4 regions of the Pseudomonas sp. GM102 genome follow, and region 1 is predicted to be linked to each of the others. Evidence: predicted binding sites of a transcription regulator. Region 1 holds the regulator's gene; each other region holds the start of a gene.

The links. Region 1 encodes sigma-54, which starts transcription at its own class of promoters, with help from an activator protein. Its sites were predicted from a motif close to ANTGGCATNNANNTTGCTNT; they were not measured.
Region 2: a site for sigma-54 is predicted at 4,415-4,434, ahead of glnA (glutamate--ammonia ligase). Genes of this name have one in related genera too.
Region 3: a site for sigma-54 is predicted at 1,643-1,662, ahead of glnK (P-II family nitrogen regulator). Genes of this name have one in related genera too.
Region 4: a site for sigma-54 is predicted at 5,686-5,705, ahead of flgB (flagellar basal body rod protein FlgB). Genes of this name have one in related genera too.

The regions. Positions count from the first base shown of each region.
Region 1 covers NZ_AKJB01000062.1:38,317-45,881, forward strand. The annotation lists gene PMI18_RS13570 (ZIP family metal transporter) at 1-230, shown strand, start outside; gene PMI18_RS13565 (HPr family phosphocarrier protein) at 336-611, opposite strand; gene rapZ (RNase adapter RapZ) at 627-1,484, opposite strand; gene ptsN (PTS IIA-like nitrogen regulatory protein PtsN) at 1,487-1,951, opposite strand; gene hpf (ribosome hibernation-promoting factor, HPF/YfiA family) at 1,964-2,272, opposite strand; gene PMI18_RS13545 (RNA polymerase factor sigma-54) at 2,352-3,845, opposite strand; gene lptB (LPS export ABC transporter ATP-binding protein) at 4,030-4,755, opposite strand; gene lptA (lipopolysaccharide transport periplasmic protein LptA) at 4,755-5,303, opposite strand; gene lptC (LPS export ABC transporter periplasmic protein LptC) at 5,290-5,862, opposite strand; gene PMI18_RS13525 (KdsC family phosphatase) at 5,870-6,394, opposite strand; gene PMI18_RS13520 (KpsF/GutQ family sugar-phosphate isomerase) at 6,394-7,368, opposite strand.
Region 2 covers NZ_AKJB01000150.1:29,342-36,906, forward strand. The annotation lists gene PMI18_RS00375 (YkgJ family cysteine cluster protein) at 122-559, shown strand; gene typA (translational GTPase TypA) at 786-2,606, opposite strand; gene thiI (tRNA uracil 4-sulfurtransferase ThiI) at 2,746-4,200, opposite strand; gene glnA (glutamate--ammonia ligase) at 4,531-5,937, shown strand; gene PMI18_RS00355 (chorismate mutase) at 6,072-6,620, shown strand; gene PMI18_RS00350 (DUF4124 domain-containing protein) at 6,722-7,237, shown strand; gene PMI18_RS00345 (DUF4124 domain-containing protein) at 7,234-7,565, shown strand, end outside.
Region 3 covers NZ_AKJB01000003.1:127,574-135,138, forward strand. The annotation lists gene PMI18_RS27855 (HigA family addiction module antitoxin) at 1-216, shown strand, start outside; gene PMI18_RS27850 (BRO-N domain-containing protein) at 264-785, opposite strand; gene PMI18_RS27845 (accessory factor UbiK family protein) at 1,184-1,450, opposite strand; gene glnK (P-II family nitrogen regulator) at 1,868-2,206, shown strand; gene PMI18_RS27835 (ammonium transporter) at 2,242-3,579, shown strand; gene PMI18_RS27830 (secondary thiamine-phosphate synthase enzyme YjbQ) at 3,794-4,219, shown strand; gene sutA (transcriptional regulator SutA) at 4,323-4,646, shown strand; gene PMI18_RS27820 (HAD family hydrolase) at 4,833-5,537, opposite strand; gene xerC (tyrosine recombinase XerC) at 5,534-6,433, opposite strand; gene PMI18_RS27810 (DUF484 family protein) at 6,436-7,161, opposite strand; gene dapF (diaminopimelate epimerase) at 7,175-7,565, opposite strand, start outside.
Region 4 covers NZ_AKJB01000050.1:64,633-72,197, forward strand. The annotation lists gene PMI18_RS18250 (HlyD family type I secretion periplasmic adaptor subunit) at 1-767, opposite strand, end outside; gene PMI18_RS18245 (type I secretion system permease/ATPase) at 767-2,506, opposite strand; gene flgE (flagellar hook protein FlgE) at 2,739-4,052, opposite strand; gene flgD (flagellar hook assembly protein FlgD) at 4,084-4,773, opposite strand; gene flgC (flagellar basal body rod protein FlgC) at 4,789-5,232, opposite strand; gene flgB (flagellar basal body rod protein FlgB) at 5,236-5,643, opposite strand; gene cheR (protein-glutamate O-methyltransferase CheR) at 5,928-6,755, opposite strand; gene PMI18_RS18215 (chemotaxis protein CheV) at 6,802-7,565, opposite strand, start outside.

The DNA of each region.
Region 1 (7,565 bases):
CTGCCTCAGGGGTGGTTGAGCCGGTCTTCGCATTGTTGTGCGCCTGGCTGGTGAGCCTGGCCGAACTGTTGTTGCCGTTGGGGCTGGCACTGGCGGCCGGTGCGATGCTGCTGGTGGTGACTCATGAAGTCATCCCCGAATCGCGCCGCCATGGTCACGACAAACTGGCCAGCCTTGGGCTGCTGATCGGGTTTTGTCTGATGATGGTGATGGATACCGCGTTGGCTTGAAAAACAGGATCAAAAGATCGCAGCCTCGTTTCACTCGGCAGCTCCTACAAGGATTGGCATACAGTAGGAGCTGTCGAGTGAAACGAGGCTGCGATCTTTTGACTTTTATTCGCCTTCGTCGAAGTAACGGTTGATCAAGTCTGTCAGCGCATCCAGCGCTTTTTGCTCATCTTCGCCTTCGGTATTGATATAGATTTTGGTGCCCTTGCCTGCAGCGAGCATCATCATTGCCATAATGCTTTTGCCATCGACCGTGGATTCCGGCGTGCGCCCTACCCGGATCGTGCAATCCTTGAACTCACCGGCGACCCCAACGAATTTTGCAGACGCGCGGGCATGCAGGCCCAGCTTGTTGATGATTTCGATTTCCAGAGCAGGCATCGCGATGTGAATCCTTTAGCTGAGGTCGCGGTGGCGAACCTGGACGTTCTTCAGGGTTTTTTGCAGGACCTGACCCAGACGTTCGGTCAGGTAGACAGAGCGGTGATGCCCGCCGGTGCAGCCAATGGCAATGGTGACATAGGCGCGGTTGCTGGCGGCAAAGCGGGGCAGCCATTTGAGCAGGTACGAGGAAATGTCCTGGAACATCTCTTCGACGTCAGGCTGTGCCGCCAGGTACTCGGCCACCGGTTGATCGAGCCCGGACTGTGCCCGTAGCTCCGGCTTCCAGTAAGGGTTGGGCAGACAGCGCACGTCGAATACCAGATCGGCGTCCACCGGCATGCCCCGCTTGAACCCGAAAGATTCCACCAGGAACGCAGTGCCCGGTTCCGGTTGATTCAGTAGGCGCAGCTTGATGGTATCGCGTAGCTGATACAGGTTCAGATTGGTGGTATTGACCTTGAGGTCGGCCAGATCGGCAATAGGCCCCAGCAGATTGGTTTCGTCCTGTATCGCCTCCGCCAATGAGCGATTGGCGCTGCTCAGCGGGTGACGACGGCGAGTTTCCGAAAAGCGTTTGAGCAAGGTTTCTTCGTCAGCGTCCAGGTACAGCACATCGCACTGGATATGCCGGCCGCGGACCTCTTCCAGCAATTCGGGGAACCGTGACAGGTGGCTTGGCAGGTTGCGCGCATCGATGGACACGGCCACCAGCGGTTGTGCCAGTTCGGTGTGAATCAGCGCGCGTTCGGCCAGTTCCGGCAGCAAGCCCGCAGGCAGGTTGTCGATGCAGTAGTAGCCGTTGTCCTCGAGAACATCGAGGGCGGTACTTTTACCTGAGCCGGAGCGGCCGCTGACGATGATCAGGCGCATGATTAGTGACCGTTCTGCTCGTCCAGGACAACCTGATACAACGCTTCGTTGCTCGGGGCGCTGCGCAGTTTTTCACGCACCTCCTTGCGATCCAGCATGCTGGCGATCTGGCGGAGCAATTCCAGGTGTGCATCGGTGGCGGCTTCCGGGACCAGCAGCACAAACAGCAGGTCAACCGGGGCGCCGTCAATGGCGTCGAAATCGATAGGGGCTTCCAGGTGCAGCAACGCACTGATTGGCGAGGTGCAGCCTTTGAGCCGGCAGTGGGGGATGGCGATGCCGTTGCCGAAACCGGTAGAACCGAGTTTCTCACGGGCAATCAGGGCCTCGAAGACGTCCTGCATTTCCAGATCCGGTACTTCGCGGTGGATAAGGTTGGCAATTTGCTCGAGGGCTTTCTTTTTACTGCCACCCGGCGCGTTCACTTGGGAACGGCCGGGGGTCAGGATGGTTTCTAGTCGGATCATGGATTGGGAGTGTTAACGACCGGTCGCGCCCTGGAGGAGGCTCTGGGTCTTTTCCTTATGCTTTTTAAGTTGGCGATCCAGCTTGTCGGTCAGCAGGTCGATGGCGGCATACATGTCCGTATGCTCGGCATTGGCGACCACTTCTCCGCCGGGAATATGCAGCGTGGCTTCGATCTTCTGCAGCAGTTTTTCGACGTTCATCGTGACTTGCACATTGGTGATCTTGTCGAAATGCCTCTCTAATCGGTCGAGTTTTTCGCCGATGTAGGTGCGCAGGGGTTCGGTCACTTCCAGTTGGTGTCCACTGATGTTGACTTGCATACAGCTTCTCCTTCGTTGCCAGTGCATAAAGCGGCAGGCAGAAATGCCTGCCACTGGAACGCTGTGGCGAGCCCGGCGGCTACATCAACCGCTTCCGTTCGCTGGAAGGCGCGATCCCCAGGGATTCGCGGTACTTGGCGACGGTGCGACGGGCTACCTGAATGCCTTGTGCCTCCAGTAAACCAGCGATCTTGCTGTCACTCAACGGCTTTTTCTGATTTTCCGCGGCAACCAGTTTTTTGATGATCGCGCGGATCGCCGTGGACGAGCATTCACCGCCTTCTGAGGTGCTGACGTGGCTGGAAAAAAAGTATTTCAGTTCATAGATGCCCCGTGGGGTATGCATGAATTTTTGCGTGGTCACCCGTGAAATCGTCGATTCATGCATGCCTACCGCTTCGGCGATGTCGTGCAGCACCAACGGCTTCATGGCTTCGTCACCATATTCCAGAAAGCCGCGTTGGTGCTCGACGATCTGGGTGGCGACTTTCATCAGGGTTTCATTGCGGCTTTGCAGGCTCTTGATGAACCAGCGAGCTTCCTGCAGCTGATTACGCATGAAGGTGTTGTCAGCGCTGGTATCGGCGCGGCGCACGAAACCGGCGTATTGGGCGTTGACCCGCAGGCGTGGCACCGATTCCTGATTCAGCTCCACCAGCCAGCGCTCGTTGTCCTTGCGCACGATCACATCGGGAACGACGTATTCGGCTTCGGTGGACTCGATTTGTGAGCCTGGGCGCGGGTTGAGGCTCTGGACCAATTCGATGACCTGACGCAGTTCATCTTCCTTGAGCTTCATGCGGCGCATCAACTGGCTGTAGTCGCGGCTGCCGAGCAAGTCGATGTAATCGGTGACCAGGCGCTTGGCCTCGGCCAGCCAAGGGGTCTTGGCGGGCAGCTGGCGCAGTTGCAGCAGCAGGCATTCACCGAGGTTGCGGGCGCCGATGCCAGCGGGTTCGAATTGCTGGATGCGGTGCAGGACGGCTTCGATTTCGTCTAGTTCGATGTCCAGTTCCGGGTCGAAGGCTTCGAGGATTTCCTCGAGGGTTTCGTCCAGGTAGCCCTGATTATTGATGCAGTCGATCAGGGTCACGGCGATCAGGCGATCGGTGTCGGACATCGGTGCCAGGTTCAGTTGCCAGAGCAAATGGCTTTGCAGGCTTTCGCCGACCGATGTGCGGGTGGTGAAATCCCACTCGTCGTCATCGTTGCTCGGCAGGCTGCTGGCGCTGGTCTGGTAGACATCTTCCCAGGCCGTGTCGACGGGCAGTTCGTTGGGAATGCGCTCGTTCCAGTCGCCTTCCTCAAGGTTATCCACCGTTGGGGCGGTTTCCTGGTAGGAGGGTTCCTGAATGTCGGCGTTGGGTTTCTGTTCGGCGCTATCGGCCAAGGGGTCGGCGTTATCGAAGTCGTCGCCTTCTTCCTGGCGTTCGAGCATCGGATTGGACTCCAGGGCCTCCTGGATTTCCTGTTGCAGGTCCAGGGTCGACAATTGGAGCAGGCGGATGGCCTGTTGCAGCTGCGGTGTCATCGTCAGCTGCTGGCCCATTCTCAAGACTAGCGATGGTTTCATGGCAGGGGCTTAACACCTTATTCGCCGGCGCACATGCGCCATCCACTACAGGGCGCCGAAGCGCCAAACATAAGCAAATTATATGCCTGAAACTGAAGTGTTTGCCTAGAGCGCTGTAACAATAAAAACTTATTGATTTTTTATTGACGTGCGCGCGCTCTCGGCGACCCGGGCCCCTCAGTGCTTACAGGCGGAACTCATGACCCAGATACACTTCCTTGACCAGTTCATTGGCCAGGATTGTGGCGGAGTCACCTTCAGCGATCAGTTGGCCATCGTTGACGATGTAGGCGGTTTCGCAGATATCCAGGGTTTCGCGGACGTTGTGGTCCGTGATCAGCACACCAATGCCTTTGGCCTTGAGGTGATGAATGATCTGCTTGATGTCGCCCACCGAAATCGGGTCCACACCGGCGAAGGGTTCGTCGAGGAGGATGAATTTCGGATTGGTGGCCAGTGCCCGGGCGATTTCCACGCGGCGGCGTTCACCACCGGACAGGCTCATGCCGAGGTTGTCGCGGATGTGGTGGATGTGAAATTCCTGCAGCAGGCTTTCCAGCTCTTTGCGGCGGCCGGCCTTGTCGAGTTCCTTGCGTGTCTCGAGGATGGCCATGATGTTGTCGGCCACCGACAGTTTGCGGAAGATCGACGCTTCTTGCGGAAGATAACCGATACCTGCCTTCGCACGACCGTGCATCGGCTGGTGGCTGACATCCAGGTCGTCGATCAGTACGCGACCCTGATCGGCCTGTACCAAGCCGACAATCATGTAGAAGCAGGTGGTTTTACCGGCGCCGTTAGGGCCAAGCAGGCCGACGATCTGACCGCTGTCGATGGACAGGCTGACATCGCGCACGACCTGACGGCTCTTGTAGCTCTTGGCCAGATGCTGAGCTTTCAGAGTTGCCATTACTGGGCCTTTTGCTCGTCGGTTTTCTTCTTCGGCTGGATCACCATGTCGATGCGAGGACGTGCCTCGGTGACCTTGTTACCCGTGGCGCGACCGGCACTCGCAAGTTTTTTCACCGTGTCGTAGACGATTTTCTCGCCTTGGGTGACGTTGTTGTCCTTATCGATGACTTTAGCGCGATCGATCAGCACGACGCGGTTTTGCGAGGCGTGGTACTGGATAGTTACGCCGTAGCCCTGAACCGGCTTGGTGTCGCCCGCCGTTTGCAGTTGCTCGAAGTAGGCGAGGTTGCCCACCGAAGTCACCACGTCGATGTCGCCGGTCGGGGTGCGGGTGATGGTCACGGTATTACCGGTGACCTTCATCGAGCCCTGGGTGATGATCACATCACCTTTATAGGTGGCAACGCCATTCTTGTCGTCCAGTTGGGCATCGTCGGCCTGAATGCGGATAGGCTGCTCTTGATCGTTCGGCAGAGCCCAGGCGCTCACGCTTCCCAGTGCTGCGCCCAGACTGAGCAAAATAGGGAGAGTTTTAACGAGCCTCATACTGTCCTCTTACGTTCGATAGCAGGTGTATCCTGCTTTCTTTCAAGTACGCTTTCATTCCGTTGCCTGTCGATACACCGCCAGCGCCGTCGATTCTAACGGGTTGATCGGTCTGCGCATATTGCTGCTGCGGGAACACGGTCATACGGGTGGTGGTAATCAGGGTTTTACGGTTTTTTTCGTCGAAACGGGTGATACGCACCGAATCGATCAGCTCGACCTGAGTGCCGTCCGGATTGACTTCGCCGCGCTCGCTCTGGACGTGCCAGGGGAATTCGGTGCCACGGAACATATTCAGGTCAGGATTGGTCAGCAACGTCACTTCGGTCGCTTTCAGGTGTTCCACCTTGTCCGACGTCATTTCGTATTGCAGTTTGCCGTCGGGCAGGAACTGCACGCTGTGGGCGTTGACGGCGTAATAGTCGATCGCGCTTTCATCGACCTTCACCACCGGTTTGTCGAGAAAGCGTTCCGGGCTGATGTTCCAGTAGCCGACCGCTGCAAAAATCGCTGCGATGCAACCGAACATCAGGATGTTGCGAATCTTTTTGCTCAGCATGATGGGCTCACAGGTACGCGGCGTTGGCCGCATCGAGGCGGCCCTGGGCTCGCAGGATCAATTCGCAGAATTCGCGAGCAGCACCCTCGCCGCCACGGGCCTGGGTGATGCCGTGGGCGTGTTCGCGTACGAAACTGGCGGCGCTGGCCACCGCCATGCCCAGGCCGACACGGCGAATCACCGGCAGGTCTGGCAGGTCGTCGCCAAGGTAGGCCACTTGTTCATAGCTCAGGTTGAGCTGGGCAAGAAGTTCGTCGAGCACCACCAGTTTGTCTTCGCGACCCTGATAAAGGTGTGGAATGCCGAGGTTCTTCGCGCGCCGTTCAACCACCGGGGTCTTACGGCCGCTGATGATAGCGGTCTGCACGCCGGCTGCCATCAACATCTTGATGCCCTGGCCGTCGAGGGTGTTGAAAGTCTTGAATTCGCTGCCGTCTTCGAGGAAGTACAGGCGCCCATCGGTCAGTACGCCGTCGACGTCGAATACCGCCAGTTTGATCTGTTTGCCGCGTTGCAGCAGGTCCATGCTCATTACATTACTCCCGCACGCAGCAAATCGTGCATGTTCAAGGCGCCGACCGGGCGGTCTTCGCTGTCGACCACTACCAGTGCGTTGATCTTGTGGTCTTCCATGATTTTCAGGGCCTCGGCGGCGAGCATCTCGGCGCGGGCGGTCTTGCCGTGGGCGGTCATCACTTCATCAATGGTCGTGCTGTGGATATCAATCGTGCGGTCCAGCGTGCGGCGCAGATCGCCGTCGGTGAAAATCCCGGCGAGCTTTCCATCCGTGCTCAGTACAACGGTCATGCCCAACCCCTTGCGGGTCATTTCCATCAAGGCATCCTTGAGCAACGTACCGCACATCACTTGCGGCAATTCGGTGCCGGCATGCATGACATTTTCCACTTTCAGCAACAAACGGCGGCCAAGGGCACCACCCGGGTGGGAAAAGGCAAAGTCTTCAGCGGTAAAGCCGCGAGCTTCAAGCAAGGCAACGGCTAGAGCGTCGCCCATGACCAGTGCCGCGGTGGTCGATGAGGTGGGTGCCAGGTTCAGTGGACAGGCTTCGTGTTCGACGCTTACATTGAGGTTGACTTCCGCAGCCTTGGCCAGCGGCGAATCGGGGTTGCCGGTCAGGCTGATCATCTGAATGCCCTGGCGCTTGATCAGCGGCAGCAAGGTGACGATTTCATTGGTGGAGCCGGAGTTCGACAGCGCCAGAATGATGTCGTCACGGGTGATCATGCCCATATCGCCATGGCTGGCCTCGGCCGGGTGCACGAAGAAAGCCGTGGTGCCGGTGCTGGCGAGGGTGGCGGCAATCTTGTTGCCGATGTGCCCCGATTTGCCCATGCCGACCACGACCACCCGGCCTTTGCTGGCCAGAATCATCTCGCAAGCACGTACGAAATCTGCATCGATATGGGGCAGCAAGCCTTGTACGGCTTCCAGTTCGAGGCGGATGGTACGTTGTGCTGATTGAATCAGGTCGCTGGATTGGTTCATGTCGGAAATCGAATAGCCTGATGAAAAGGCGGCGATTATAACGGTAATGATCAAAACCCTCACGCAAGTTCGTCGCGGTTTGTCATTCCTTGTTACCGAATCTCTCTAAATAGATGATTTCAGGCGGTCATGTTGCTGAACATGCCCGGCTTGGGCCTTGGGCGCTTAGCCTATGCAGTGATATAGTTCGCCGCCAG
Region 2 (7,565 bases), on a different contig from region 1:
GGGGCCGTGCCGGACACAGGGATTATTTTGCGCCAAGCGAAAAAATCTGGCGAAAGGTTGTTCAAAAATCCACCAGTCCCGGTATGATCGCGCGCCCTGATGCACACGCTGGTAACAACCGATGATGAAGCCCAACCTGATCGCCGCCGCGGAGATCGATCGCCTCGATACCTGGGCCAAGTACTCTGCCCCGATGTGCGGTTCCTGCGTGTCCAGCTGCTGTACCTTGCCGGTCGAGGTCAAGATCAAGGATCTGATCCGTATCGGCATCGTCGACGAATTCGAGCGTGGCGATCCGCCGAAGAACATCGCCAAGCGTTTGCAGAAGGAAGGTATCGTCGAGCGCTATAACCAGAAGTCCGAGATCTTCACCCTTCAGCGCATGAGCAACAACGATTGCCTGTATCTGGATCGTAAGAGCCGTTTGTGCACTATTTATGATAAGCGCCCGGACACCTGCCGCAACCACCCGAAGATCGGACCGCGGCCGGGGTATTGCGCATACAAGCCAAAAGAAGTGGTGCGCGAGACCAATCCGCGGACGCTGGACAAGTTCTGATTCCTATCTTCGTTGTCTGACAGATTGCTTTCGCGGGCAAGCCTCGCTCCTACAGGTGATGTCACGCTCCTTGCACGCACCGCCATCCTGTAGGAGCGAGGCTTGCCCGCGAAGAGGCCGTGCCCGCGAAGAGGCCGGCACAAACACCGCACAAACCCCAGACAAACAAAAACGCCCCCGACCTTGCGGTCGGGGGCGTTTTTTTAAGCGTTAACTAAGTCGAAACTCAGTTACCAGCTTTCTTGGCAGCGCGGGTACGCTCGCTTTCGCCCAGGATCTTCTTACGAAGACGGATGGACTTAGGAGTGACTTCGCACAATTCGTCTTCTTGAACGAATTCCAGAGCCTGCTCCAGGGTGAAGCGGATAGGCGGAACCAGAGCGATGGTTTCGTCTTTACCCGAAGCACGCATGTTGTCGAGCTTCTTGCCTTTGGTTGGGTTGACGCCCAGGTCGTTGTCGCGGCTGTTGATGCCGACGATTTGACCTTCGTACACGTCTTCACCGTGACCCAGGAACAGTTTGCCGCGAGCTTGCAGGGTTTCCAGCGAGTAAGTCAGAGCCTTACCGGTAGCAACCGAAACCAGCACGCCGTTCTGACGACCGGACATGTCGCCGGACTTCATCACGTCGTAACGGTCGAAGATCGAGGTCAGGATGCCTGCACCGGAGGTCAGGGTCAGGAACTCGTTACGGAAACCGATCAAGCCACGAGCCGGGATGTTGTACTCAAGGCGCACACGGCCCTTGCCATCCGGAACCATGTTGGTCAGGTCGCCCTTACGGATACCGATCTGTTCCATGATCGAACCTTGCGATTCTTCCGGCAAGTCGATGGTCACGTTTTCGTACGGTTCGTGCTTGACGCCGTCAACCATGCGGATGATCACTTCCGGACGACCAACACCCATTTCGAAGCCTTCGCGACGCATGGTTTCGATCAGTACCGAGAGGTGCAGCTCACCACGGCCAGAGACTTTGAACTTGTCGGCGGTGTCGCCTTCTTCAACGCGCAGGGCAACGTTGTAGAGCAGTTCTTTGTCCAGACGTTCCTTGATGTTACGGCTGGTGACGAACTTGCCTTCTTTACCGCAGAAAGGCGAGTCGTTTACCTGGAAGGTCATGGAAACGGTTGGCTCGTCAACGGTCAGCGGCTTCATCGCTTCGACGTTCAGTGGGTCGCACAGAGTGTCGGAGATGAACAGCTGGTCGAAGCCGCTGATGCAGACGATGTCGCCGGCAGCTGCTTCTTCAACGTCGATGCGGTGCAGGCCGTGGTGACCCATCAGCTTCAGGATACGACCGTTACGCTTCTTGCCGTCGGCGTCGATAGCCACAACCGGAGTGTTCGGCTTGATGCGGCCACGAGCGATACGGCCAACGCCGATAACACCCAGGAAGCTGTTGTAGTCCAGAGCGGAGATTTGCATCTGGAACGGACCGTCACGGTCGACTTTCGGCGCAGGTACGTTGTCGACGATCGACTGGTACAGCGGAGTCATGTCTTCAGCCATGTCGGTGTGTTCCAGACCGGCGATGCCGTTCAGGGCCGAGGCGTAGACGACTTTGAAGTCCAGCTGTTCTTCGGTAGCACCGAGGTTGTCGAACAGGTCGAAGATCTGGTCCAGAACCCAGTCCGGACGCGCGCCTGGACGGTCAACCTTGTTGATGACCACGATTGGACGCAGGCCGGCTTCGAAAGCCTTCTTGGTCACGAAACGGGTTTGCGGCATAGGGCCGTCTTGAGCGTCAACCAGCAGCAGAACGGAGTCGACCATCGACATTACGCGTTCTACTTCGCCGCCGAAGTCGGCGTGGCCCGGGGTGTCCACGATGTTGATGTGGTAGCCGTTCCAGTTGATGGCGGTGTTTTTCGCCAGAATGGTAATACCGCGCTCTTTCTCCTGGTCGTTGGAGTCCATCACGCGCTCGTCGTTGAGCTCGTTGCGCTCCAGGGTGCCGGATTGACGCAAGAGTTTGTCTACCAGGGTGGTTTTACCATGGTCAACGTGAGCAATGATGGCGATGTTGCGTAGATTTTCGATCACTTGTGTATCTCGATCAGAGGATTCGGTGTGCTGACAAGTCTTGGCAGCGATTTACAGTAGAGTCCGGCAAAGCCGTTACAGCTTGACGGCGGCGTCGGGGGGCCGGTGACGCAGGCCACAGGCAAACAGCCCCGGGCACTTAGCTCGGTCGATAAACGCGCACATTGGCATGCCCCTCACTGAGCAAATGGTGGGCATGCAGGCGACTCATCACGCCTTTGTCGCAATACAACAGGTACTGGCGAGTAGGGTCCAGTTCCTTGAAACGAGCGTTCAATGCATAAAACGGCATCGTCTGCACCTCAATGCCAGCAAGTTCCAGCGGCTCGTCTTCAGCGGCATCCGGGTGACGGATGTCGATGATGATCTGGCCCGCCAGTGCTTCGCTGACTTCTTCGATCTGCAAATCCTGGCCCAATTCGTCGATCACGCGATCGATCGGCACCAGTTTGGCGTTCTCGAGCGCACGCTCGAGTACCGCCATGTCGAATTCTTTCTCTTCATGCTCCACGCGTGGACGCTTGGCGTGGGTCTTTGGGTTCACCGAGATGACCCCGCAGTATTCCGGCATGTGCTTGGCGAAATCGGCAGTACCGATTTCGTTGGCCAGGTCGATGATGTCCTGCTTGTGACTGGCGATCAGCGGGCGCAAGACCAGCTTGTCGGTCACACAGTCGATCACGGACAGGTTCGGCAACGTCTGGCTCGATACCTGGGAAATCGCTTCGCCGGTGACCAGCGCTTCGATCTCCAGTCGATCGGCAATACGGGAAGCAGCGCGCAACATCATACGCTTCAAAACTACGCCCATATGACTGTTATCGACTTTCCCGAGAATTTCTCCCAGTACTTCCTCGAAAGGCACACTGACAAATAACACGCGTTGGGAGCTGCCGTACTTCTTCCAGATGAAGTGCGCGACTTCCATGACGCCCAGTTCATGGGCACGTCCGCCCAGATTGAAGAAGCAGAAATGGCTCATCAGCCCGCGGCGCATGATCTGGTAGGCGGCGACGGTGGAGTCGAAGCCACCGGACATCAGTACAAGCGTCTGTTCCAGGGCACCCAGCGGATAACCGCCGATGCTGTTGTGCTGGCTGTGGATCACGAACAACCGTTTGTCGCGAATTTCGATGCGAACTTCGATTGCAGGCGTTTTGAGCGAGATTCCGGCGGCGCCGCACTGACGACGCAGTTGGCTGCCGACGTATTTCTCGACGTCCATGGAGCTGAATTCGTGCTTGCCGGCACGTTTGCAACGCACCGAAAAGATCTTCCCGGCCAGGGCGTCACCGAAATGCTGCTTGCACTTGGCGACGATGTCGTCGAAGTCGCCCAACGGGTATTCATCGACCTGCAGGAAATGCGCGATGCCCGGCATGCAGCTCAGGCGCTCGGTCATCTCCTTCAGGGCTTTCGGCTCGCTGACGCGGGTTTCCAGCTCGAGATTGTCCCACACACCGTTCACCACCACAGCCGGGTCCAGGTCGCGGAGCACGGTACGGATGTTTTTAGCCAACTGGCGGATGAAACGCATCCGTACCGGGCGGCTCTTGATGGTGATCTCGGGGAAGACTTTTACGATTAGTTTCATGAAAACAGCGCGCGCTGGGCCAGCCGAAAAAGGGGGGCGCGGATTATAGCGGAAATTGCTCAAGGTTTAACCAGTTAATGTGCAGAAGGTTTTGCGCGCACCAAAACAGGTCATTTATGGATTTCGACGCTACATTACAGGGCGATGTTTTGTGCTTTTTGAGGCATTGCACCTTTTTAAGCGTGATATTGGGGCAAAAAACCCATGGTGGGGCACTGGCATGCAATTTGCTCCCTTGTGAGGCAGGTTGCCATGGCAGAGTATTCGCGCCGGCATCACCCACATTCTAAGGGCATCCACTACTAAGCCCGAAGCCACCCGGAGGACACTATGTCGAAGTCGGTTCAACTCATCAAAGATCATGACGTCAAGTGGATTGATCTGCGCTTCACGGACACCAAAGGCACTCAGCACCACGTGACCATGCCGGCTCGCGATGGACTGGATGAAGCTTTCTTCGAAGAAGGCAAAATGTTCGACGGTTCCTCCATCGCTGGCTGGAAAGGCATCGAAGCTTCCGACATGATCCTGATGCCGGACGACTCCACTGCCGTTCTCGACCCGTTCACCGAAGAGCCGACCCTGATTCTGGTTTGCGACGTGATCGAGCCTTCGACCATGCAAGGCTACGACCGTGACCCACGTGCGATCGCCAAGCGTGCCGAGGAATACCTGAAGTCGACCGGTATCGGTGACACCGTATTCGTTGGTCCAGAGCCTGAGTTCTTCATCTTCGACGAAGTGAAGTTCAAGTCCGACATCTCCGGTTCGATGTTCAAAATCTTCTCCGAACAAGGTTCGTGGATGTCCGATCAGGACGTGGAAGGCGGCAACAAAGGCCACCGTCCAGGCGTCAAAGGCGGCTACTTCCCTGTTCCGCCGTTCGACCACGACCACGAAATCCGTACCTCCATGTGCAACGCCATGGAAGAAATGGGCCTGGTCATCGAAGTTCACCACCACGAAGTGGCGACTGCCGGCCAGAACGAAATCGGCGTGAAGTTCAACACCCTGGTTGCCAAGGCTGACGAAGTTCAAACCCTGAAGTACTGCGTACACAACGTTGCTGACGCATACGGCCGCACCGCGACCTTCATGCCTAAGCCTCTGTACGGCGACAACGGTTCGGGTATGCACGTTCACCTGTCCATCGCCAAAGATGGCAAGAACACCTTCGCTGGCGAAGGCTATGCCGGCCTGTCCGATACCGCTCTGTACTTCATCGGCGGCATCATCAAGCACGGTAAGGCTCTGAACGGCTTCACCAACCCGTCGACCAACTCCTACAAGCGTCTGGTCCCAGGTTTCGAAGCGCCAGTGATGCTGGCTTACTCGGCTCGCAACCGTTCGGCCTCGATCCGTATTCCTTACGTGTCCAGCCCTCGCGCTCGCCGTATCGAAGCTCGCTTCCCGGATCCGGCAGCTAACCCGTACCTGGGCTTCGCTGCACTGTTGATGGCTGGCCTGGACGGCATCCAGAACAAGATCCACCCTGGCGACGCAGCTGACAAAAACCTGTACGACCTGCCGCCTGAAGAGGCGAAAGAGATCCCACAAGTTTGCGGCAGCCTGAAAGAAGCCCTGGAAGAGCTGGACAAAGGTCGTGCGTTCCTGACCAAAGGCGGCGTTTTCAGCGACGACTTCATCGACGCTTACATCGCTCTGAAAAGCGAAGAAGAAATCAAGGTTCGTACCTTCGTACACCCACTGGAATATGAGCTGTACTACAGCTGCTGATCCGGTAGCGCCGCGCTACGCGGCGTGACAAAAGAGAGGCCTCCTTCGGGAGGCCTTTTTTATGGGCGACCGTCTGTCATCGGATGCCCGGTTGCGTGCATCATGGCCCTCATCCGATAAAGCCGAGATGCCCCATGCGCCTACGTCCATGCCTTGCCCTGCTCACCGCCCTGCTGGCCAACAGCGCTTTTGCCAGCCCGGCACCTGCCGCCCTCGCCCCGTTGCTTGGCACCATCGAAGAACGCCTGGCGATTGCCGATCAGGTCGCGCTGAGCAAATGGGACAGCGGCAAACCGGTCGAAGACCGGCAGCGCGAGCGCGAAGTCATTGCCGGCGCCGTCGCCCTGGCACCAGCCTATAAATTGAGCAACGAAGCCGTCGAACAGTTCTTCTCGGCGCAGATCGAGGCCAACAAACTGGTGCAATACGCACATCTGTCTGACTGGCATGCACAAGGCAAGGCGCCCAATGATCCTCGCCCCGATCTCGTCGGGCAGATCCGCCCGCAACTTGACCGGTTACAAAAACGCCTGCTGCAACAACTGGCCGATTTCAGCCCTTATCGCAACGACCCGCAGTGCCCGGCTTGGCTGGCCAAGGCCAATAAAAGTAGTGCCCAAGCGCCACTGCGTGAGCTCGCCCAGGTACGTGCCACCGCTGAGTTGTGCAGCGCCAGCCGCTGAGCCGACCTGCCGATGTGCGCTGAAGTGCTCTATGCTCAGCGCTTAGTCGCCAAGAACGGAACAGGGCCGGACACTTGCCCAACGGCCAATGGAAGCCTGCAATGCGCTCATTGTTGTTATGCCTGCTTGTGCTGATCGCCCTGCCCGCCGCCGCGCAGATCTACAAGTACACCGATGCCAACGGCAACACCGCCTACAGCAATCAACCGCCCGATGGCGTAAAGGCTCACCCCGTGGAGTTGCCACCGCTCAACAGCGTCGAGCGCCAGTCGCCGAGCGAGCCTGTAGCGCCTGCGCAATCCAATAACCGTGAACAGCCCAACAGCGCCTATCAGGTGCTGGAGCTGACCGGTTTGCCCACCGAAGAAGCCCTGCGCGCCAACAACGGCACCTTCACTGTCGGTGTATTGATCCAGCCGCGCCTGCAAGGCTCTCATCGATTGAGGCTGTTACTGGACGATCAACCCTACGGCCAACCGAGCAACGTGCCGATTCTGCAACTGGTGAACATCGACCGTGGCGAACACCGCCTCGCGGTTCAGGTGATCGATGGGCAAAACGTCGTGCAGCAGAGCCCCACCGTGACCTTCACCGTACAACGGGTGCATAAGCCTTGAGGTGCTGGCTGTTGGTCGCCTGCCTGATCAGCCTGCCGGCAATGGCCGAGGTTTTTACCTACATCGACGCCCAGGGCAATCGGGTTTTCACCGATCAGCCGGGCACCCGTAATGCCAAGCGTGTACCACTGGCGACCAGCAATCGAATGTCGGCCAACCCGAGCGGCGCCGCGCCAGTGACGGCCACGAAAGCCAAACCACTGTTTCATTACGACATGCTTCGTGTGCTGGTGCCGGACCCGGATGCCACGATCCGTAGCACTGCCGGTGAATTGATCGTCAGCGTTACCAGCGAACCCGGCCTGCAACAGGGCCATCGCTATCGTCT
Region 3 (7,565 bases), on a different contig from region 1:
GCCAGAGCGTTGAATGTGTCGACACCTACGGTGAACGACATTGTGCTCCAGCGTCGTGGGGTCAGTGCTGATATGGCTCTCAGGCTTTCTATCTGCCTGGACACCACTCCTGAGTTTTGGCTGAATCTGCAATCGACTTACGATTTGCGCAAGGCTGAGATTGAACGGGGTGCCGCGATCCGGGATCAAGTTGAACGTCTTCCACATTGCGCCTGATCCTCAGACTTGAACGAACCCCACGTTAAAGCGTGGGGTTTTTTTGTTCAGAATGTTTGAAGTATTCGCGAAGCGCGCTTCCACCACGGAGCAATGACTGCACGTCGTGGTTGCTCTCCATCAGGCAGCACGTATGGAACATCCTGCAACCGAATCCACGGCTGGTTATTCCAGTGCAGCAAACTCAATGACATTTCTGGCCAGTTCAGCAGGCTCAGGATCGGGCGTTCAGTTGAGGTGGGTTGCTGGGCGTCTCTGAGCGCTGGGACCACGTCGTGGGTAAGCCATTCGCGCAGGCCTCGGTATTCGGGGCAGTAGTGGTAGATCAGTAACGCGTAGACGCCGGATTCGCTGATGAGCAGTGTGTTTTCGACGGTGCCGTGGATGAGCATATGCAGATTCTGGTGTTGGTCGGGATCGAGTTTGCGTAGCGCTCGTTCGTCGAGGAAGAGGCGGAGCAATCGGCCGAGGTCGCGGGCGCTGAACCAGGGTTGGTTTTCCAGGAGGAGGGCGTGGAGGTGAAGTTTGTGGCGGGTGAAGATGTGTGGGGTCAGATAGTTTTCATCCATGGTGCAGTTCTCGGGGTCGAGTGGAGAAAAACTGCCTCTGATCGTCGCCAAACGAAAAGGGTGGCAGCTGTGCGTGGGTTGGCGAACCGGCGACGCCCGAATTCCGGCAGACCCGAAGGTCTCCCACGCACAGCCGCCATAAATCGAGACGGGAAATTTCCCTGTCCGAATGTGTCGTGCTGCATCGGGGAATCCAGGTCGCCAAACCCAGTGCTGAACATTCAGCATTGAGTGAGCTTAGAAACCGGGGCTTTGCGGCGCAATCGGACGGCGGTGGTTTTCTTGTAGGACGTTGCCGGGATGTTTGCGGGGCTTAAAGATCAAAAGATCGCAGCCTTCGGCAGCTCCTACAGAACACATTGAATGATCGTTCCCACGCAGAGCGTGGGAACGATCAGTTACTCGGCGTCAGCAGGTGGATTGAGCTTCGCTTCCAGCTCCGCCACTTTCGCCTCAAGGCTTTCCAACCGGGCGCGGGTGCGTGCCAGTACGACCATCTGGCTATCAAACTCTTCCCGGCTCACCAGATCCAGCTTGCTGAAGCCGCTCTGCAACAAAGCCTTGAACTGGCTTTCGATTTCGCTTTTTGGCAATGGGGTGTCGCCGCTGAAGAGGCGGGAGGCGGTGCCGCTCAGGGCGTCGAGGAAGTCTTTGGGCGCGAGCATGGGAAATGTCCTGTCAACAATGGCGGGCAGTGTATCACGCAGTGTCTATAGTCAATCTCGGCAGCAGCGATGCACGCTTTTCGCGCAGTCGAGTGGGCAGTCGCGCACTGTTGTTGTGCGTAACGGTTGCGTCAATCGGGCGAAAGGCTCTTCGGTGGCGGCCAAGGTATTGAAATCAATGGGTTTTGGATAGATGGCAAGCTTTCTGCTTAGTCGCTGGTGACCCATGCACTGATGCAGTCGCTGTGACGAATGCAGTGCGCCAAGCGGAACGGGGGAAGTTTCGTGCGGAGTGGTTAGCTGGCGTCGGACGGGCAGGTAAGGCCGAACGATGCGTTACAAAGCCAGGCACTGCGCTTAGACTTGAGTCGGGTTTGTTTTCCTGGGGCAAGTCCACCAATTCGGGAGAGAGTTTTCATGAAGCTAGTCACTGCCATCATCAAGCCGTTCAAACTGGACGACGTGCGCGAGTCGCTGTCCGAGATCGGCGTGCAGGGCATTACCGTTACTGAGGTCAAAGGCTTCGGTCGGCAGAAGGGTCACACCGAGCTGTATCGCGGCGCGGAGTACGTGGTCGATTTTCTGCCCAAGGTGAAGATCGATGTCGCCATTGACGACAAGGATCTGGACCGGGTTATCGAGGCGATAACCAAGGCCGCCAACACCGGCAAGATCGGTGACGGCAAGATCTTCGTGGTCAATCTGGAACAGGCGATTCGCATCCGTACCGGCGAAACCGATACCGACGCAATCTAAGCCGCCACAAACCCAACGCCCCAGGAGAAAACAATATGACTCTGCGTAAAATCGCAGGGCTAGGAGCCCTGTTGTCCCTCGTAATGCCCGGCCTGGCCATGGCGGCAGACGAAGTGGCGGCCCCAGTCCTCAATTCCGGCGATACCGCCTGGATGATGACCTCGACAGCCCTTGTGCTGTTCATGACCATTCCCGGTCTCGCGCTGTTCTACGGCGGCATGGTTCGCTCGAAAAACATTCTTTCCGTGATGATGCAGTGCTTCGCCATTACCGGTCTGATCAGCATTCTGTGGGTCATTTATGGCTACAGCATTGCGTTCGACACCACCGGCATGGAGCAGGGCGTCGTCAACTTCAACTCGTTCTTTGGCGGCATGGGCAAGGCGTTCCTCGCCGGTGTCACGCCTTCGAGCCTGACCGGTCCCGCGGCACTGTTCCCCGAGGCGGTCTTCATCACCTTCCAGATGACTTTCGCCATCATCACCCCGGCGTTGATCGTCGGTGCGTTCGCCGAGCGGATGAAGTTCTCCGCCATGCTGATCTTCATGGGCATCTGGTTCACTCTGGTTTATGCACCGATCGCGCACATGGTCTGGTCCGGTAACGGCGGCCTGATGTGGGACTGGGGCGTTCTCGACTTCGCCGGCGGCACCGTGGTGCACATCAACGCCGGTGTGGCCGGTCTGATTGCCTGCCTGGTGTTGGGCAAGCGTAAAGGTTTCCCGACCACCCCGATGGCTCCGCACAACCTCGGCTACACCCTGATGGGCGCCGCGATGCTGTGGTTCGGCTGGTTCGGCTTCAACGCCGGTTCCGCTGCCGCCGCCAACGGCACTGCCGGCATGGCGATGCTGGTCACCCAGATCGCCACCGCTGCGGCGGCGCTGGGCTGGATGTTTGCCGAGTGGATCACTCACGGCAAACCAAGCGCACTGGGTATCGCTTCGGGTGTGGTGGCCGGTCTGGTTGCAATCACTCCGGCGGCAGGCACCGTGGGCCCGATGGGCGCTCTGGTGATCGGTCTGGCGGCGGGCGTGGTGTGCTTCTTCTGCGCCACCACCCTGAAACGCAAACTCGGTTATGACGATTCCCTGGATGCCTTCGGCGTGCATGGCATCGGCGGTATTCTCGGCGCAATCCTGACGGGTGTGTTCGCGGCACCGGCCCTTGGTGGCTTCGGCACCGTGACCGACATCGGTGCACAAGTCTGGATCCAGTGCAAAGGCGTTGGCTTCACGGTGATCTACACCGCGATCGTCACGTTCATCATCCTCAAGGTCCTGGACGCTGTCATGGGGCTGCGTATCACCGAGGAAGAAGAAGCTGTCGGCATCGATCTGGCGCTTCACAACGAACGCGGCTACAACTTGTAAGCACGCGCATGAAAAATTTGCCCGGCTTGCCGGGCATTTTTTTGTCTGGAATTTGTCAGTGGAGGAAGGGCTGAAAGGTTTTTTCTCACACGTTCAGTCGCGTTTACGACGGGCGATTTTCTACGGCCAATGGCTTACACGATTGAAGGAATATTAGGGCCTTTGTTTTTTTCCAGAGCGCGCTAGAATGCGCCCCGAACGTGCGGAGAACTGTATGTGGCAACAGACTCTGATTACCCTGCGGGCACGGCCCCGGGGCTTTCATCTGGTAACGGACGAATTACTCGCCGGCTTGCCTGAACTCAAGGCGTGTCGGGTCGGTCTGTTGCATTTGTGGCTACAGCATACCTCGGCGTCGTTGACCATCAACGAGAACGCCGATCCGGCGGTACGTCGCGACTTCGAACGATTTTTCAATCGTCTGATCCCACAAGGAACAGACGGCTATGAACATAACGACGAAGGCCTGGACGACCTCCCGGCGCACTTCAAGGCCAGCGTACTTGGCTGTCAGCTCAGTTTGCCGATCTCGGCAGGCCGACTGGCGTTGGGAACCTGGCAAGGTGTTTATCTGGGCGAGCACCGTGATCATGGCGGTGCCCGTAAAGTCCTCGCCACCGTGCACGGTGAAGGGGAATAAAACCGCTGGTTACCAGCGGTGGTTGATTTTTTTCCGGCAGCCGTCGACAGACGGCAAAGCTGGGCTATAACTAATCTGCTTTTCGCAAGTCATGAGGTAGAACATGAGCGACGATGATCTGGAAAACGACGACCTCGAAGTAGGCGACGAAGACGAAACCGAAGAAGGCCTTGAAGCGGCGGCGGAAGACGTCGCTGAAGATGATGGCGGTGATACGCCCGTTCCGACTGCCAAAGGCAAGGTCAAGGCTGCGGTATCGGTCGATGAGCTGCCGAGTGTCGAAGCCAAGAACAAGGAACGCGATGCCCTGGCCAAGGCCATGGAGGAGTTTCTGGCACGGGGCGGCAAGGTGCAGGAAGTGGAGGCCAATGTGGTCGCCGATCCTCCCAAGAAGCCTGATAACAAGTACGGCAGCCGGCCTATCTAAGCGCCTGCTTCTTGCTTGCTGAAAAAGCCCGCCGTCGCTGCGGGCTTTTTCATGGGGAAGGATAAATGGGCCGAAGAGCTTCGCGGGCAAGCCTCGCTCCTACAGGATTAGTGTCGTTCGCAAATATCGCGCACGACGCAAATCCTGTAGGAGCGAGGCTTGCCCGCGAAGGCGATCTCAAAGCCGCTACAAAACTGAATTCCAGCGTGCCAACAACCCCGGCAATTCGTTCAGGCTACGAATCTCGGCATCCGGCGCCTTCTCGGCTTCCCACACCTTGCCCGCCGGGTTAAACCAGATCGCACGCAACCCCGCCTGCTGCGCGCCGGCAATGTCATCGCCGGGATGGTCGCCAATATGCACCGCTGTTTCGGCGGTCGCGCCGCCACGCTGCAATGCCTCATGAAACAGGCGCGCATCGGGTTTGGCAATGCCGATGTCTTCGGCGCACAGGGCAAATTTGAAGTAGTCCGCCAGCCCCAACCGACGCACATCGGCATTGCCATTGGTCACCACGCCAAGCGCATAGTGATTGGCCAGAACCTCCAGGGTCGGTTGCACCTCCGGGAAGATCTCCAGCTGATGCCGCGCATGCAGAAACACCTCAAAACCCTGATCGGCCAGGTCGGATGCTTCGATATGTCCATAACCGGCTTCTTCCAGCGCATGGAACAGGACCCGCCGACGCAGGGCACTGATGCGGTGCTTGAGGTTCGGTTCGCTGCTCAGCACTCGTTCGCGAATTGACCACAGGTGTTCCACCGGTACCGCGCCCAGGTTCGATGCATGCTCGGTCAGCCATTCACGCAATACGACTTCGGCGCTGGCGATCACCGGGGCGGTGTCCCACAGGGTGTCGTCGAGGTCGAAGGTGATCAATTGGATGGTCATGAATCATCGCCTTTAATGCGTTTGGCCCGTGGATGGGCGCTGTCGTAGACCGTCGCCAGGTGCTGGAAGTCCAGGTGGGTGTAGATCTGGGTGGTCTTGATGTCCGAGTGGCCAAGCAGTTCCTGCACCGCCCGCAAGTCCTGAGAGGACTCCAGCAAATGGCTGGCGAAGGAGTGTCGCAACATGTGCGGGTGCAGATTCTGCCCCAGTTCGCGCTCCCCGGCAGCCTTGACCCGTACCTGAATCGCCCGTGGTCCGAGGCGTCGGCCTTGCTGGCTGACAAACACTGCGTCGTCCGCCGGGTTGGTCATTGCCCGCAAAGGCAGCCATAGCTCCAGTGCTTCGCGAGCCTTTTTGCCCACTGGCAACAGTCGAGTCTTGCTGCCCTTGCCGAGCACCTGGACCATGCCGTCAGCCAGATCCAGCTGATCAAGGTTGAGTCCGGTCAATTCAGAAAGCCGCAGGCCGGAGGAATAGAACAGTTCCAGAATCGCCTGATCCCGACGCGCCAGAAAGTCATCCTCTACCGCACCCTCAAGCAGTTGCAGCGCGCGGTCAGTGTCGAGGGTTCTCGGTAGGCGGCGTTCGCCCTTGGGCGGTGCCAGGCCATTGGCCGGGTCGTGATCGCACAAGCCTTCGCGGTTTAGATAGTGATAGAGCCCGCGTACTGCCGAGAGCAGTCGCGCCAGACTGCGGGACGATTGGCCTTGGGCATGCAGCCGAGCGATCAGGCTGCGCAGGCGCTGGATATCCAGCGCGGCCCAACTGCTGATGTTCTGTTTGAGGCACCAGCCCAGCACTTTGTCGAGGTCGCGGCGGTAGGCGTACAGCGTGTGAGGCGACACCTGCCGCTCACTGCGCAGGTGTTCGCAGTAAGCGTCCAGTTGTCGTTCCATGGTCAGCGTACCGAGCGCAGGGAGCTGTTGACCCGTGGCAGCACGCGGCCCATGACTTCGGCGATGTAACTCAAAAACAGCGTGCCCACCGAACTTTTGTAGTGCTGCGGATCGCGACTGGCGATGGCCAGGACGCCGTGGATGCCTTGGTGACTGATGGCGACAACGGCGGTGGAGCCGATCTGCTTGCGCTGTTCTTCGCCGAACAGGAAGTCCAGTTCATGCTCGCGCAGGCTGCCGCTGACGCTTTTGTCTTCCGAGAGCAAGCCGCCGATGGCCGTTTGCGCGTCGGCATGCGTCACCCAGCGACCCACCGGCATCGGGTTGTCGCCCAGCAGGATCAGGCTGACGAAGGGCACCTGGAAGTCTTGCCGCAGGCTGTCTTCAACGCTGATCACCACATCTTCCAGGCTGGTGGCGTCCATCAGCGCGAGAATCAGGCGGCGGGTCTTGTCAAAAAGTCGATCGTTATCCCGGGCCACGTCCATCAAGTGCGAGAGGCGATGACGCAACTCGATGTTGCGGTCGCGCAGAATCGTCATCTGGCGTTCGACCAGCGAAATGGTGTCACCGCGCTGGTGCGGAATGCGCAGCGCCGGGAGCAGTTCTTCGTGCTCGATGAAGAAATCCGGATGAGCCTCCAGGTACGCGGCAATCGCCGCCGCCTCAAGGCTTTCGGAAGGGGATTCGTCGGGCTGTAGGGCGGGAACCTGGGGCTTGTCGGTCATGGATTTCGCTCACTCAAAGACGCACTTGTCCTTCGTATACGCGCACTGCCGGGCCGGTCATCATGACCGGTTGGCCTGGGCCTGCCCATTCAATGGACAGACGCCCGCCGGGCAGGTCGATCAATAGCGGCGAATCCATCCACCCCTGGCTGATCGCGGCCACTGCGGCAGCACAGGCGCCGGTTCCGCATGCCTGGGTTTCCCCGGCCCCGCGTTCCCAGACGCGCAACTGCGCACGGCTCCGGTCGATGACCTGGAGAAAACCGACATTGACCCGCGCCGGGAAGCGCGGGTGATGTTCGATTTTCGGCCCCAGTTCATGCACCGGTGCGTTGTTGATGTCGCTGACCCGCAACACGGCATGGGGGTTGCCCATGGACACCGCGGCCAGTTCGACCGTGGTG
Region 4 (7,565 bases), on a different contig from region 1:
CTGCGAAAGGTCTGATCGATCTGAAGCCGCTGCAACTCGGTTTCGGCGATTTTTCCCCGGGCTTCGGCGATAGAGGCCATCAGTTGTCCGCGCTCACCGCGCAATCGAGCGATGCCACGGGCCAAGGCGTTAACCCGATCCAGGGTCATCAGGCCTTTGTCGAAGAGTTTTTTGACCGCCTGATATTCCTTGTCGATCAGTTCGATTTCTTCGGTCTTGGTTTTCTGCTGAATATCGTGGCCGACGATGGTCTCCTTCAGTTGCTGCATCCGCTCGTGCAGTTGCTTCTTCTGCCCTTCGCGGGACGCACGCCGGTCCAGGAACAACTGCTGTTCGCTGACCATGACAACTCGCGCCTGCTCGGCACTCATGCGTGCGAGCAACTCGTTCGGCACCACCACTTCACCGGCATTGTCGCGTTCAGCCTCTAGCCGTGCCTGCCGTGCCCACGCTTGATTCAATGACTTGCTCACAATCGACTGACTGGCCGCTGACAACGTCGCATCGAGGCGCAGCAAGACATCCCCCGCCGAAACCTGCTGGCCTTCCTTGACCAGTAACTCAGCCACTACGCCGCCGGTGGGGTGCTGAATTTTTTTGACGCTGCCTTCTACCGCGAGAGTGCCGGTGGCAATCACTGCACCGGACAAGTTGGTGCAGATCGCCCAGGTCAGACCGCCACCGAGCAACACCACCAGCGAAATCACACCCAGGCGCAAGTGACGGGACAACGAATGGGTCAGGGTACTATCTTGATCGTTATGCATCAGTTGGACACTCCCATTTCCACGACATTGGTTGCTGGCCGGGAGGCCGGTGGAGCGGGTTTTCTCAGCACGGATTCTTTAGGCCCAAAGGCAGCCTGAATCCCGTTTTCCAGAATCAGCACCTGATCGATCACCGATAGGATGTTGGTGCGATGGGCGATGACCACAACGATGCCGCCGCGCGCCTTGACTGCCAGGATCGCCTTGGCCAGCGCATGCTCGCCTTCGGCATCGAGGTTGGAATTGGGTTCGTCCAGTACCACCAGGAACGGGTCGCCGAACAATGCTCGGGCCAGGGCAACGCGTTGACGCTGACCGGCAGACAGATTGACACCCCCCTCACCAACTTGGGTTTCGTAGCCTTGGGGCAATTGCAGAATCAGCTCGTGAACACCCGCCAGTTGCGCGGCGGCAACAATCGCACCGTCTGCAGCCGAAGGGTCAAGTCGTGCGATGTTCTGAGCCACTGTGCCGGTGAATAACCCCACGCTCTGTGGCAGGTAGCCGATCAGCTTTCCGCGAGCCTTATCCGTCAACAGATCAAGCGGCGCAGCGTCAAGCCGCACATGTCCACGGGCCGGCCGCCAGGCGTTGACCAGAACGCGGGCTAATGAGGATTTGCCCGACGCGCTCGGTCCAACCACGCCGACAGCGGTGCCTGCTGCTACGGTGAAATTTACGTTTTGAAGTGTCAGGCGCTGACTGCCGGGAGGTGCAGCGAAAATCCCTTCCACCTGCAAACTACGGTGAGCCGCTGGCAACTCGGTCTTGTTTTGCTGATCAGGAAACAGGCTGAAGACTTCCAGCAGTTTCTGCCAGGCGATATGCGCGCCTAGCAAGCTGCGCCAGGTGGCGATGACTTGCTCAGCAGGCGCCAGCGTACGGGCCACGATGATTGAAGCGGCAACCATCGTGCCGCCACTCAGGTCACCTTCGATCACCAGATAGGCACCAAGGGCTAGCGATCCAGATTGCACAGCCAGTCGCAAGTTTTTCGAAATACCGCCAAAAAAGCTGCCGATATCCACGGAGCGCCGCTGCAGGGTGGTGTAAGTACCGTGGTAGTTTTGCCAAATGGCCGAGGCATTTTCAACCATACCCATGGCCGCGAGCGCTTCGGCGTTCTGGTGGGCCTGTTGGCCGTGGTGATTGCGCTTGTTCAATGCTTCGGCCGTGGCCTGCATCAACTTTCTGGTTTGTCGGTCAGTCATGATCGTCAATGCGATCAGGATGATCATCAGTGCAGTGGTCAACCAGCCGAACGACGGGTGGATATAGAAGCAGACCGCCAAATAGACCGGCATCCACGGCAAATCGAAGAATGCCACCAGCCCAGGCCCGCCGATAAAACCACGGATCTGATCCAGCTCCTGTGCTGGTTTCAGGGCATCTCCGGTAATCGGCGTTTTCAATGAGGCGCCGGAAATGACGCTGAAGACCCGAGAAGACAACGCCAGATCGAGGGAGGAAGCAATTCTGACCATGACCCGGGAACGCACGATGTCCAGCAGGCCGGACAATGCGTAAACACCAAGCACCAGCAGACCCAGGGCGACCAGCGTCGGAATGCTTTGACTGGGAATGACCCGGTCATAGACTTCCAACATGAACACCGGGCCGATCAGCGCCAGAATATTGATCACACCGGAAAACAATGCAGCGCCGATCAGTCCCTGACGCAATACCGATTTCAGTTGCAGCGCCACGACAGGCGCACTGACGGCTTTATGACTTTTCACTGGCCTTCCATCCCTAGGGTTTTGCATGGCTTCCATGTCGCCGAACAAATGTTCTGGCTGTATGACTCAGGTCGAATGAAAACTTGACGCGCATCGACCTGCGTACGCCGAGAGTGCAAGTTCCACACCAGACAGGCCCGACGAACGGTAGAAATTCACTCAGCCACTTTTCCATCGGGAACAAAAAAACCGATGCCTTGCGGCATCGGTTTTTTAGAACTGGCGAATTACATCAGGTCATCTGAATGATGGTCTGCATGATGGTGCTCTGGGTGGAGATGGTCTTGGCGTTTGCCTGGTAGTTGCTCTGGGCCTTGATCAGCTCGACCAATTCATTGGTCAGGTTGACGTTGGACTCTTCCAGGGAGTTGGACACGACCGAACCCAGAGTGCCAGTCGTTGGCGCATCGACACCCGCCACGCCTGAGGCGAAGGTTTCTTTCCAGCGGGTACCACCGATCGGCTGCAAGCCTTGCTCGTTGGCGAAGCTGGCGACTGCAACCTGGCCGATGGCCTTGGTTTGCTGGTTGCTGAAGTTGGCGGTCATGACGCCGGTGGCGTCGATGGTCAGGCTGGAGATCTGGCCAGTGGCGTAGCCGTCCTGGTATTGGGCGGTACGAGCGGTTGGCGAGTTGTAAGAGGTGGTCAGCGCCATGTTGAAAGCGATACCGCCTGCAGCCGCCGTGGAACCATTCGGCCCCCAAGTCGGCGGAATCGTCGCGGCGTTGGTCACTGCCCCCGGGACCCAGCCTGACATGGTCAAGGTGTTACCAGTCTTGGTCCAGCCAGAAACTGCGGTAAGCGTAGCGATACTACCGTCAGAGTTGAAGGTGATTTCAGCCACGGCTGGCGTCAGGGTGGTACTGGCCGGGTTCGATGGGGTGCGACCATCCATGTAAGTGTGGATACGCCAGGCGTTAGTACCCGTTTTCACGTAGTACTGATCCATGGTGTGCTCGTTGCCCTGACTGTCATAGACCTTGGTAGAGATGGTCTTGTTATAGCTATTGGTGTCAGTCGGGCTGAACGTGGCCACAGTCGGCGTAACCTCGGACGAGTTCAGGTTCATCGTCTGATCGACTTTGGTGGTCGGATTCGGCTTGAGGGCCGTGGTATCGATCTTCAAGTCAGTCAACACACCGTTGACGATCTTGCCGTTGGCATCGACGCCGTAACCCTGCAAACGGTTGCCGTTGTTATCCACGACATAGTTTTCAGCGTCGGTCTTGAACGCACCGGCACGGGTGTAGCTCAGGGAACCGTTGTCACTGAGGATGAAGAAGCCGGTGCCCTGGATGCCCATGTCCAGCACGTTGCCGGTGTTGTTCACGTCGCCCTGGCTGAACTGTTGGGAAACGTTGGCCAGGCGCACGCCGTTACCAATGGTCTTGCTGCCGGTACCCAGGCGAGTGGCCGAGTACACGTCTTCGAATTCTGCACGGGACGATTTGAAACCGGTGGTGGCAACGTTGGCGATGTTGTTGCCGGTCACGTCCAGTTGTTTGTTGGCTGCATAGAGACCGCTAAGGCCGATACTGAAAGACATATTCCACTCCTTTGTGCCGTGTTAGTCGGCTCTATATACCAATGGTTTGTACTTTGGACAGGGCAACGCTGCCCATGCCTGCCAGGTTCAGCATCAACTCACCGCCGGTCTGGCTGATGGTCACGCTGTTAACGGTCGCTGGCAGATAAGTAATCAGCGATGTCGCCTTGCTGTCGATGGTGGCCGTCGCGCCGAAGGTGTAAGTACCCGCCGGTGCTACCGCGCCCGCATCGTCCTTGCCGTCCCAGATGAAACTGGTGTTGCCGGCACTTTGACTGCCCAACTCGAGAGTACGGATGGTCTTGCCTTCCGAGTTGTTGATCTTGACGGTGGCGGCGGCAACCGAAGTTGGCACCACGACGGTCCCGTTGAGGCTCTTGGAGGTGTCGACCACGGCTTTGTCGGTCTGCGCGATGACCGAACGGCCCACCAGCGAAGAAGCCTGCAAGGCTTGCGAGGAGCTGTAGCTGCTGGCAAGGCCGCTGACTGTATCGTTCAGCGTGGTGATACCTTCCAGGCTACTGAACTGCGCCAGCTGGGCCACGAACTCGCTGTTGTCCTGAGGATCGAGCGGGTTCTGGTTTTTCAGCTGAGTTACCAGCAGTTGCAGGAACGCGTCCTTGCCCAGCGCCTGGCCGCCGGTAGAGGCCGAGGTCAGGCTGTCTTTAGTGGTAGTGGTCTGGACCGAAGAGTTGGCCAGAACATCGCTGATAACGCTCATACGAATCGCCCCTTATCACTGACCGAGGGTCAGGACCTTCTGCATCATGGTTTTGGCGGTATTCATCATTTCGGCGTTGGTCTGGAACGAACGGCTCGCGGAAATCATGTCGGCCATTTCTTCGACGACGTTGACGTTGGGGTAGTAGACGTAGCCCTTGCCATCGGCAGCCGGATGGTTCGGCTCGTAGCGCGCTTCAAGGTTGCTCTGGTCTTCGACCACGCCCAGCACTTGCACGCCTTGACCGGCAGCGTCCTGGTTCTGGAACAGCGAATCGCTGCCGCCGCTCTGGCCGCCCTGGAACATGGTGGCGAACACCGGGTGACGGGCGCGGTAGGTCTGGTCGATGCTCGACGAGACGGTCTCGGCGTTGGCGATGTTACTGGCGACGGTGTTCAAGCGAGTGGTCTGGGCACTCATGCCGCTACCGGCAATGTTGAAAACACTGGATAGAGACATGGATTACTCTCCGCGCAGGGCTGATACCAGCCCTTTGAATTTACTGTTGAGCAGGGTGAAGCTGGCCTGGAAGTTGACCGCGTTTTCCGCGTAGTTCGACTGTTCCAGTTGGGCGTCCACGGTGTTTTGGTCGATCGACGGTTGCATCGGCGTGCGATACATCAGCGACTCGTCGCCATTGCCCAGGCCTTCAGCTTCGATGTGACGGCTGTTGGTCATGTTCAAGGCGAACTTGCCGTTTTTGGTTTTCTCGTTCTGCTCGGCGAGCACTTTCGAGAAGTCCAGATCCCGAGCCTTGTAGTTCGGGGTGTCGGCGTTGGCGATGTTGTTGGCCAGGACTTCAGCACGCTGAGCGCGAAAGCCCAGGGCTTGTTCGTGGATACCGAGCGCTTTATCGAAGCTGATGCTCATGTCGGGAAACCTTCGGGTGACCTGATTTTTCGTAACATGGACATAGCAAGCGGCGTGCCAATTAAAAAAAGCCCATAAACCGGGGCTTTGCGCGCGGTGGCAAAGCGGCAATGCCAGAAAAGCGGCAACCGATTTCCGCCGCCTGCCGCTTTTCTGCCGCTTATCACGGTAGAAAGAACACCACCCGCTTCCACATTGGATCGTGGTGGTGCCGGGAAAATCATCAGGCACAAAAAAAACGGGAGCCCCTGAGGACTCCCGTTTTTATGCCTGCCGCTTTTGCATCACTTCGCCTGGTAAATGATCCCCGGGCTGCACTGGACCATCTGGTAATGATCCGGCAAACCGTTCAGCGCTTCGGATGCGCCAAGGAACAGATAACCGCCCGGCTTCAGCGTGCTGTGAATGCGCAACAGGATGTCTTTCTTCACCTCGGCGGAGAAGTAGATCAGCACGTTGCGGCAGAACACGATGTCGAACTTGCCCAGGGCCGCGTAGCTGTCGAGCAGGTTGAACGAGCGAAATTCCACCCGACTCTTGATCGGCGCCTTGATCGCCCAGCGTCCCGGCCCTTTCGGGTCGAAGTAACGCTGAAGGCGCTCGGGCGACAGACCGCGACCGATGGCCAGGCTGTCGTACTCGCCGGTTTTGCAGTTGGTCAGCATGGTGCCGGACAGGTCAGTGGCAACGATCTGCACGCCCATCTTCAACTGGCCCATGTTGACCCGCTCGAACTCATCGATGGACATCGACAGCGAATACGGTTCCTGGCCCGACGAACACGCTGCCGACCAGATCCGCAGGCGCTGGCCGGGGGCTGCCTTGATCGCTTCGGGCAATACCTTGTTCTTCAAGACTTCAAACGGATAGGTGTCACGAAACCACAAGGTTTCGTTGGTGGTCATGGCATCCACCACCATCTCGCGCAAACCGCTGCGCGGCTGAGTCTGGATGCGCTGAACCAGCTCACCCAGCGATTTGATGCCCTGCTGTTCCATCAGTTTGTTGAGACGGCTCGAGACCAGGTATTGCTTGTTTTCACCGAGCAAAATGCCACAGGCTTTTTCCAGGAATACCCGGAACTGTTCAAAATCCAAATTACCCGTAGACAAAGATGCCGCCTCTTAAATCGTGTTGACCGCCAGGGACAGAAGGCCCCTAGCTGTTATCTGCTGCTTTGATCCGGTCGACTACCCGGGATGCCAGGTCATCAGGACGGAATTTGGCCAGGAAGTCATCGGCACCGACCTTCTTGACCATCGCCTGATTGAACACACCCGACAACGAAGTGTGCAGGATGATATGCAGCTTTTGCATGCGCGGGTCGTTGCGGATCTCGGCCGTCAGGGTGTACCCGTCCATCTCCGGCATCTCGATGTCGGAGATCATCATCAGGAACTCTTCTTCCGGCTTCTTGCCCTCGTCGACCAGCTTGCGCAGGTAATCCAGCGCTTGCTTGCCATCGTTCAACGCGACCACTTCGACACCGACCGTTTGCAGGCAACGGGTCACCTGCTTGCGCGCCACCGACGAGTCATCGACCGTCAGCACGCGCAAGGACAACGCCTTGTGCTGAGTCTCGACATCCACCACGCCCACCGAAATCGCTTCCGGTGTCGGTGACACTTCCGCCAGCACCTTCTCGACGTCGATGATTTCGACTAACTGATTGTCGACCCGAGTCACAGCCGTCAAGTAATGATCGCGCCCGGTGCCCTTGGGTGGCGGATGAATCTCCTCCCAGTTCATGTTGACGATGCGCTCTACCGACCGAACCAGGAAACCCTGAGTCTTGGTGTTGTACTCCGTGATGATCACGAAGGGATTGCTTTGATCTTTCAGCGCTCCGGAACCGGTCGCCATTGCCAGATCCAGAATCGGAATGGTCGCCCCCCGAATATTCGCCACACCGCACACGACAG